DNA from 3 places in the Methylobacterium sp. Leaf94 genome. Region 3 is predicted to be linked to each of the others. Evidence: predicted binding sites of a transcription regulator. Region 3 holds the regulator's gene; each other region holds the start of a gene.
The links. The regulator PhoB, encoded in region 3, activates phosphate uptake and scavenging genes when phosphate is short. The targets are predictions, from matches to a motif close to TGTCATNNANCTGTCAT.
Positions count from the first base shown of each region.

Region 1: a site for PhoB is predicted at 2,113-2,129, ahead of ASG63_RS19590 (inorganic phosphate transporter). Genes of this name have one in related genera too.
Region 2: a site for PhoB is predicted at 1,813-1,829, ahead of ASG63_RS18165 (PhoX family protein). Genes of this name have one in related genera too.

Region 1 covers NZ_LMRM01000045.1:218,111-221,329, forward strand. The annotation lists gene ASG63_RS19590 (inorganic phosphate transporter) at 215-1,855, opposite strand; gene ASG63_RS19595 (GcrA family cell cycle regulator) at 2,313-2,546, shown strand; gene ASG63_RS19600 (hypothetical protein) at 2,628-3,219, opposite strand, start outside.
Region 2 covers NZ_LMRM01000038.1:7,687-10,905, reverse strand. The annotation lists gene ASG63_RS18165 (PhoX family protein) at 1-1,754, opposite strand, end outside; gene topA (type I DNA topoisomerase) at 1,856-3,219, opposite strand, start outside.
Region 3 covers NZ_LMRM01000008.1:100,393-103,611, reverse strand. The annotation lists gene ASG63_RS06580 (SDR family NAD(P)-dependent oxidoreductase) at 1-71, shown strand, start outside; gene ASG63_RS06575 (matrixin family metalloprotease) at 164-1,192, shown strand; gene phoB (phosphate regulon transcriptional regulator PhoB) at 1,246-1,950, opposite strand; gene phoU (phosphate signaling complex protein PhoU) at 1,981-2,706, opposite strand; gene pstB (phosphate ABC transporter ATP-binding protein PstB) at 2,793-3,219, opposite strand, start outside.

The DNA.
Region 1 (3,219 bases), on a different contig from region 3:
CGCGCCGCTCGGGATCCAGACACACAGGTGGTGCAGGACCATCGACGGGCGGCGCCCCTGGATCGCACGCCGCTGCCCCTTCGGGTCCGGGCTCGCCTGCGGCGCCCCGGAATGGCGGCGCGTCCTCCCCTGCGATCACCCTGTCCACGGGGGGCCGCGTCGGGCTGGATCGACCCCTGGGAACAGGGGGGTGGGACGCGATGCGCCCTCGTCGTCAGAACACGTGCCGCAGGATGACGAACAGCCCGCCCGCCAGGGTGATGGCGGCCGGCAGGGTCAGCACCCAGGCAAGCGCCATGTTGCGCACGGTGGCGACCTGCAGACCCGAGCCGTTGGCCGCCATGGTGCCGGCGACGCCGCTCGACAGGATGTGGGTGGTGGAGACGGGCAATCCGTAGAGCTCGGCCAGCCCGATGGTGCCGGCGGCCACCATCTCGGCCGAGGCGCCCTGGGCGTAGGTGAGGTGGGTCTTGCCGATGCGCTCGCCCACCGTGACGACGATGCGCTTCCAGCCGACCAGGGTGCCGAGGCCGAGCGCCAGGGCGACGCAGACCTTCACCCAGGTGGGGATGTAGCGGGTGCCGTCGTTGAGCAGGCCCTCGTAGGCCTTGAGTACCTTGCCCTCGGCCTCCGGGAAGCCGGCGCCGGCGGCCGGCAGCAGCCGCACCGCGTCGGCGGCGAGGTACATGTCGTTGCGCAGGTTCGGGGTGGCGGCGGCCGGCACCTGGCGGATCGCGCCGTGGCGCTGCACCGAGGCGGCGATGTCGTCCGAGAGGGCGGCCAGCGCCGCATAGACGGCGGGGGTGTTCAGCGCCTTCGTCCGCAGGGCCTCGCTGACCTGCGCCCGGGCGGCCGCCGCATCGGGACGGGCCGCACCCGCGGCCCGGGCGGCGAACACCGTGCGGGCGTCCCGCGACTGCTGCACGAAGACCGGCGTCATGTCGTCCGACATGGTGCGGTTGAGGGCGTAGGCGGTGGGGGCCGCGCCGATCAGGATCAGCATGATCAGGCCCATGCCCTTCTGGCCGTCGTTGCCGCCGTGGAAGAACGACACCAGGGTGCAGGTGAGGATGAGGAGGCCGCGGATCCAGAGCGGGGGCGGGGCCTCGCCCGCGGGGGCCTCGTAGAGGTCCCGGCGCCGGACCACCGCCTTCATGGCCACGAGCAGCAGGGCCGCCAGGACGAAGCCGAGGACGGGTGAGAACAGCAGCCCCTCCAGCACCGTCACGGCCTGTCCCCACTCGACCCCGGAGGTGCCCTGGCCCTCGGGCGCCATCAGCTGGTTGGCGAGGCCGACGCCGATCACCGAACCGATCAGGGCGTGGGAGGAGGAGTTCGGCAGGCCAAGCGCCCAGGTGCCGAGGTTCCACAGAATCGCGGCGATCAGCAACGCGAAGATCATCGCGTAGCCGGCGGACGAGCCGACCTGCAGGATAAGCTCCACCGGCAGCAGGGTGACGATGGCGTAGGCGACCGCGCCGGAGGACAGCATGACGCCGAGGAAGTTGAAGGCGCCAGACCAGATCACCGCCACCACCGGCGGCAGTGCGTGGGTGTAGATCACCGTCGCCACCGCGTTGGCGGTGTCGTGGAAGCCGTTCACGAACTCGAAGGCCAGGGCGATCAGGAGGGCCAGGGCGAGGAGGGCGAAGGCCCCCAGCGCAAGCGGCGTCTCGCCGACCGCGTTCATGTCGTGGATCAGGCTGTAGCCAGCATAGGCGAGGCCGCCGAGGAGGACGAGGGCGAAGGCCAGGAGGCCCGAGACGGGGATGCGGCCGTCGAGGTTCGGGCCCGGGCGGCGGCCCGGTTCCGCCTGCGGCACCGGGCGGAGTCCGGGGGCGATCGCATCGGCCATGATTCGGGTCTCCCGGCTGGGCGATCGCCGCTGCGGGTCGATCCCGGCAGGATCCCCGCGCGTCCCGGGCTCTATGACGGTTCCGTCTCAGGACGATGACAGCCGGTGGCCTCCTGGCAGCGGCCGGGATGAAACCCATTCTTGGTTCGTAACGGCTGCCGGCCCGGCCCGCAGCGGCTCAAGAAAGCGGCCCGAAACCTGTGCGCTGCAACACACACATGCGTCAGCACTTGTTTGCCGAGGGGCAAACCCCAGATATAAAAGCATCATGACGCTGTCGCGTCCGGTCTGGCCGCGCTTCCGACCTGCGCAAGGTCCGCGATTCTTCCCATTCATGTCCGCGGGTCGCCCGCTGTGTCCATGCAGGGGAGAGGCCCTCCCGAAGGCGATACGCTCCCGATCCGTCACACGCCGCAGGGCCCCGCCCGCGAAAGCCAGTCCGCGAGTCATTCGATCCATGAACCAGCTTGTCCGCATGTCACAGGTCGGCGAGGCCGATGCCATCGCCGAACCCTCCGCCGAGTTGCGGGTGCCGTTCGCGCAGTCCGGTGCCTTCGTGTGCAAATTCATCATCGGCGAGCCCAACGACCGCGCCGTCTGCTGCGGCGCCCCGGCGCCGGACGGCAAGAGCTGGTGCGCGTTCCATCGCCGCATCGTGTTCGAGCCGGCCCGGCCCGGCCGCCTGCGCTGATCCGCAGACGTCCCATCGCGCGCTCACCCCAACCCCGTCGGTCCCCCCGGCGGGGTTTTCCTATGCGGAACCGGTCGCATCCTAGTCGTCGCCCTCCTCCTCGTAGGGGCGATAGGTGCGCAGGCGCCGGCCGTCGGGGAACTCGACGCTGCGGGACCGCACCACGAGGTACCCGGCCTCCTGGGCCTGGCGGATCCGTCGGGCCCGGTCGTCCTCGTACCCGAACGGGCCAGTCGATTCCGGGACGACGCCGTAGCTGTAGCGCATCACCGGCGGGCGCGTCGTGACGCGGCGGACGGCGGGGTCCTGGCGGTCTTGGGCGCGCGCCACCGTCCGGACGGCAGGACGACGCGACGGGGATGCCGCCGGGCGCGCGACCCGCACGCGTGCTTGGGTATTCCCACGCGCGCTTTTCGGCGTCCGGACCGCCGCGTGCGTCGGGCGCCGCGCCTCGGCAGGCGCCGCGGCCGCCTGCTCGGGCGCCTCGGGCTTGGTGACCGGAGCCTTGGTCTGCGAGGATTTGGCCAGCGGAGCCTTGGCCAGCGGAACCTTGGCCAACGGAGCCTTGGCCTCGTCGGTCCCCCGGGGCGGCGGGTCGGTCCAGGTCCGCCCGGAAGCGGAGGACGGTGGCGTCTGCGCATGCGCCAGGACGGGCAGAAATCCCAGCATCAGA
Region 2 (3,219 bases), on a different contig from region 3:
AAGAAGTGCTTGCCCGTGCCGCGGCCCGGCCCGTCCGTCTCCACCGCCCAGATGCCGTCGTTGCGGCCGGTGCGGGAGGGCGCGTTGCCGTCCGTGGCGACCCAGAGGCGGCCGAGGCCGTCGACGGCGCAATTGTCCGGCATGCCGAACCAGCCGTTCGTCGTGGTGGCCGACGAGAAGGTGGCGCCGACCTGGGCGATGCTCGGGTCGCCGCAGCGGACCAGGATCTCCCAGGTGAATCCGGTGGCGGCATGGTCGCCGTCGTCGGGGGTGAGCTCGACGATATGGCCGAACCGGTTGTCGGCCCGCGGGTTGGCGGCGTCGACCTGATCGGCCTTGCGCTTCCCGTTGTTGGTCAGCATCACGTAGACCTTGCCGGTCTTCGGGTTGGCCTCGACGTCCTCGGGCCGGTCCATCTTGGTGGCCCCGAGCCGGTCGGCGGCGAGCCGGGCGCCGATCACCACGTCGGCCTGGGATGCAAAGCCGTTCTCGGGCGTCAGCGGACCCTGCCCGAAGACCAGCGGCATCCAGGTGCCGCGCCCGTCGGCGTCGAAGCGGGCGACATGCAGGGTGCCGGAATCGAGGAGGTCGCGGTCGCCGCTGTCGGCCCGGCCCAGGGTGACGAACTTGTAGACGTAGTCGAAACGCTCGTCGTCGCCCTGGTAGATCACGTACTGCCCGGCCTTCGCGACGATGCCGGCCGCGCCCTCGTGCTTGAAGCGCCCCAGGGCCGTGCGCTTCTTGGGGACGCTCGTCGGGTCGAAGGGGTCGATCTCCACCACCCAGCCGAAGCGGTTCGGCTCGTTGGGCTCGCGGCCGAGGTCGAAGCGCGGGTGGAAGCGGCCCCAGGCATAGGCGTTGGCCGGCAGGTTGAAGCGCTTATGGTTGGCGGCCTCCGGCGAGTCCTTCGGCAGGGCGCCGGAGAAGTAGTAGTTGATGTTCTCCTCGCAGGTCAGCCACGTGCCCCAGGGGGTCGTGCCGCCGGCGCAGTTGTTGATCATCCCGAGGACCGACCGGCCGCTGGGATCGGCGCCGGTCCGCACCCGGTCGGTGCCGGCGGCCGGGCCGGTCAGCGCCATCGGCGTCGTGGCGGTGATGCGGCGGGCGTATTTGGAATCCGGCACCACCGTCCAGCGGCCGTCCCGGCGCCGGATCTCGAGGACCGAGCCGCCATGGGCCGCCATCTCGATGTCGACGAGCGCCCGGGTCATGCCCTGGAAGTCCACCGCCTTGCCGTCCTGGCGCCCGAGGCCGGGGAACATGAGTTCCTCGTTGGTGTATTCGTGGTTGACGACGAGGAGGCCGTGCGCCGCCGGGTCGGCCGCCCCCGGCATGGGGAAGTAGCCGACGAAGTCGTTGTTGTAGCCGAACTGCTGGGCCTGTGCCGCCGCGGACTGATTGCGCGGGTCGAAGGCGGGCGCGCCGGGCAGCACCGGGTCGCCCCAGCGGATCAGGATCTCGGCATCGTGCCCGGCGGCGACGTGGTGGTGCGCGTCCGAGCCGGCCTCGATCTCCGCGAACGGGAATCGGGAGTCGCTGGCCGGCGACGCCGGACCCACCGCCTCGCGGGCGGCCAGGGCGCGGGGCGTCACCACCGCCGCGATGGCGCCGACGCCGAGGAGACCGCGCAGGAGGTCGCGCCGATCGAAGCGCGCCGCCACCACGTCGCCGAAGGTCGGGTTGGCGCTGCCGTTCGATCCACGATCCTCGGCGGCCTCGGCGGCCTGCGAGCGGTTCTGGTTCGATGCGGTCATGGCGTGGCGGGTCCGGTGCGGGGCGCGGGCTGACGACCGTCCCCGCTACCCCGCCCGCATGGCACCGGTGTGACAGCGGCCGGTGCCCCGGCCACCGTTCCTTAAGCCTTCCGGCGTGCCGCGGCGGCGGGCTTCTCGGCCGCAGCCTTGGTGCTCTTCGCCGGTTTCTTGGCGGCCGTCGCCTTCGCGGCGGGCTTGGCCGAGGCCTCGTCCCCGTCCGCTGCAGCCGTCTTCCCGGCGGCCTTCGCCGCAGGGGCCTTCTTGACCGCCGCCTTCTTCGGCGGGGCCTTGGCGCCCGCCGCCTTGCGGGCCGGAGCCTTCTTCTTGCCCCCGCCCGCGGCTTCCCGGGCGGCGATCAGCTCCAGTGCCTGGGGCAGGTCGACCGCCTCGGCCGCCATGGTCTTGGGCAGCGTCGCGTTGGTGGTGCCGTCGGTGACGTAGGGGCCGTACTTGCCCGACTTCACCACGATGGGCTTGCCCGTCTCCGGGTGCTCGCCGAGGGGCCGGCCCGGATCGGCCGCCGGCCCGCGCCGGCCGCCGCCCTGCTCCTTGGCGACGATGAGGTCGATGGCCCGGTTGGCGCCGATCTCCAGCACGTCGTCGTCGCGCCCGAGATTCGCGTACATCTTGCCGTGCTGCACGTACGGCCCGAAGCGCCCGAGATTGGCCAGGATCGGCTCGCCGGTCTCGGGGTGGCGGGCCACCTCGCGCGGCAGGGCGAGCAGCTTCAGGGCCATCTCCAGGTCGACCGAGGACGGGCTGGTGCCCTTCGGAATCGAGGAGCGCTTGGGCTTGGGCGCCTCCTTCTCGGCCGCGGCCTCGCCGAGCTGGACGAAGGGACCGAAGCGGCCGTCGCGCACCGTCACGGGCAGGCCGGAGGCGGGATCGTTGCCGAGCACCCGCGTGCCGGGCTGACCGCCGTTCTCCGACGAGCCCTCGCCGTCGCCCTCGACGCCCGAGGCGGCGAGCTGGCGGGTGTACTTGCACTCCGGATAGTTCGAGCAGCCCACGAAGGCGCCGAACTTGCCGAGCTTCAGGGAGAGCTGGCCGGAGCCGCAGGTGGGGCAGGTGCGCGGGTTCGAGCCGTCGGCCTTCTCGGGGAAGATGTGGGCGCCGAGCAGGTCGTTGAGCGCGTCGAGCACCTCCGCGACGCGCAGCTCCTTGGTGCCGGCGATCGCGGCGGAGAAGTCGCGCCAGAAGTCGCGCAGCACCTCGCGCCAGTCGATCTCGGCGTTCGAGACCCGGTCGAGCTGCGTCTCGAGATCGGCGGTGAAGTCGTACTCGACGTAGCGCTTGAAGAAGCTCTCCAGGAAGCCGGTGACGAGGCGGCCCTTGTCCTCGGCCACGAGGCGCTTCTTGTCGATCCGCACGTATTCGCGGTCGCGCAGGGTCTGCAGCACGGCGGCGTAGGTGGAGGGCCGGCCGATGCCGAGCTCCTCCATGCGCTTGACGAGGCTGGCCTCGG
Region 3 (3,219 bases):
GCCCGGCCGCCAGCGCCACCAGCGGGGCGGCGCTGCGCGTCGATGGCGGCGTGGTGCGCAGCATCGTGTGAGGACGCGCCGCCCCGACGCGTGGCGGCCGGTCCGGTAAGGATTTCGCAAGCTCTGCCGCCGACCCTGGCCCGAACGCACGGGAGGGCGGTCGATGGGGGATTATGCGCTGGAAGGTCCACGCTGGGGAACGGGCGCGGCAGGCACGGGCGGCGGCACCGTCACCTGGGCCGTCGACGGCACGATCCCCACCGGCTTCGTGAGCCTCCTCCAGGCCGCCTTCGCCACCTGGGCCGCCGCCGCCGACATCGCCTTCCAGCAGGTGGCCGCGACGGCCAACGCCCAGATCGACTTCACCCTCGGGGGGATCGACGGGCTCGGCAAGACCCTGGGCTACGCCACCTATTCCTACAGCGGCCAGCGCATGCAGTCCGCGGAGGTGACCTTCGACAGCGGCGAGGGCTGGCACGCCTCCGGCGCCCGCGTCTTCGGCACCCAGAACGTCGATTTCTCCCTGGTGGCGCTGCACGAGATCGGCCACGCGCTCGGCCTCGACCATTACGACGCCAAGCCCGAGGTGATGAACACCATCCTCGACAGGGGCATCACGACCCTGTCGGCCGGCGACATCGCCGGGATCCAGGCCCTGTACGGTGCGCCGCCCGCCCCGGTGGTGGCCGCGGCGGCACAGACGAGCCCGGTCGCCGGCACCGCCGTCACGGCGGTCTATCGGTTCTACGACACCCATACGGGGGATCACTTCTACACCACGAGTACGGCCGAGAAGGCGCAGATCGAAAAGACGCTGCCGTGGTTCACCTACGAGGGCACCCCGTGGGCGGCCCCGGCCCAGGGCGCCGACACGGTGGACGTGTTCCGGTTCTTCGACACGGCCTCGAACGCCCACTTCTTCACGACGAGCGTCGCCGAGCGGGACCAGGTCCTCAAGACGGCGCCGACCTACACGTACGAGGGCGTGGCCTTCGAGGCCTACGCGGATGCGGGCGCCCCCGGCGGCCTGACCCTGGAGCGCTTCTACAACACCCAGACCGGCCAGCATCACTTCGCCGGCAGTGCCGAGGAAGCCAACGGCATCAACCACGGCGCCGCCGGTCCGGGCTGGGTCGACGAGGGCAAGGCCTTCACCGTCCACCTGCCCACCGATGCGATGATCTTCGCCTAGGCGGCGGGCCCGGCTGTCCGCCTGACGGCTGGGCCGACGCGCCTCGGGATCGGCTACTCGGCCTCGGCCTCGAACATCTCGTCGAAGGAGTAGCCCGAGCCGCGGACCGTGCGGATCGGGTCGCTCTGGCGCGGGCGGTTCAGGGCCTTGCGCAGGCGCCCGACATGGACGTCGACCGTGCGCTCGTCGATGTAGACGTCGTGGCCCCAGACGCCGTCGAGGAGCTGCTCGCGCGAGAACACCCGGCCGGGGCTCTGCATCAGGAATTCGAGGAGCTTGAACTCGGTCGGCCCGAGATGGATCTCGCGGCCTTCCCGGCGAATGCGGTGGCTGACCCGGTCGAGCTCGATGTCGCCGGCCACCAGCAGGTTGGCGACGTGGGCCGGCTTGGCCCGGCGCAGCAGGGCGCGGACCCGGGCGAGGAGCTCCGGCACCGAGAACGGCTTCACGATGTAGTCGTCGGCGCCCGTTCCGAGGCCCCGGATGCGGTCGCCCTCCTCGCCCCGCGCCGTGAGCATGATGACCGGCAGCCGCTCGGTCTCGCGCCGGGCGCGGATGCGGCGGCAGAGCTCGATCCCCGACAGGGCCGGCAGCATCCAGTCGAGCAGGACGAGGTCAGGCACCTGCTCCTGCAGGCGCAGGTCCGCCTCGTCGCCGCGGGCGGCCGAGTCGACGATGAACCCCTCGGCCTCGAGGTTGTAGCGGAGGAGGAGGGTCAGGGCCTCCTCGTCCTCGACGATCAGGATACGCGTACTCATCGTGCGCTTTCGATCAGACCGGCACGGGGGTCAGGCCGCGCCGGGCATGTCCACGGTGGCGTAGTTGGACGCGTCGTTCTTCGGGCGCTCGCGCTCGGCCAGGAGGTTCTCGCCGGTGACGAGGTAGTGGATCGTCTCGGCGATGTTGGTGGTGTGGTCGCCAATGCGCTCGATGTTCTTGGCCACGAACAGGAGATGCGTGCAGAACGAGATGTTGCGCGGGTCCTCCATCATGTAGGTCAGGAGCTCGCGGAACAGGGAATTGTAGAGGGCATCGATGGCGTCGTCGCGCTCCCAGACGTCGAGGGCCGCCTTGGTGTCGCGGCTGGCATAGGCGTCGAGGACGTCCTTGAGCTGCTCCTGCACCAGGTCGCTCATGTGCTGGACGCCGATGACGATCTTCTGCGGCTGGATCTGGTCGGCGATCGCCACGACGCGCTTGGCGACGTTCTTGGCAAGGTCGCCGATGCGTTCGAGATCGTTCGACACGCGGATCGCCGTCACGGTCTCGCGCAGGTCGATGGCCAGGGGCTGGCGCCGGGCGATGAGCAGGATCGCCCGCTCCTCGATCTCGCGCTGGAGGGTGTCGAGGCGGGCGTCGGCGGCGATCACCGCCTGGGCCAGGGGCGCGTCCCGGCGCACCAGGGCCTCGCCGGCCTCGGTCATCATCTTCTCGGCGATGCCGCCCATCTCGGAGATCGAGCGGCGCAGGTCCTCGAGGTCCGTATCATAGGATTTGACGATGTGGTCGGGCATGGGGTTCGCTCCTCGATCGGGCCCGTCTGTCCGGGGCCCGCCCTGGCGGTGATGGGGGACGCGGGCCGAGACCGGCCGGCGGAGGATCAGCCGAAGCGGCCGGTGATGTAGTCCTGCGTCTGGCGCTTTTCCGGATTCATGAAGATGCGCGTGGTGGGCCCGAACTCCACCAGTTCGCCGAGATACATGAAGGCGGTGAACTGCGAGATGCGCGCCGCCTGCTGCATGTTGTGCGTGACGATGACGATGGTGAATTCCGAACGCAGCTGCTCGATCAGCTCCTCGATGCGGCCCGTCGAGATCGGGTCGAGGGCCGAGGTCGGCTCGTCGAACAGGATCACCTCGGGGCGCTGGGCCACCGTGCGGGCGATGCAGAGGCGCTGCTGCTGGCCGCCCGAGAGGCCCATGCCGGATTGCTTGAGCTTGTCCTTCACCTCGTCCCAGAGGGCGGCCTTGCGCAGGGATTCCTCGACGCGCATGTCGAGGTCGGCCTTGGGCAGCTTCTCGTAGAGG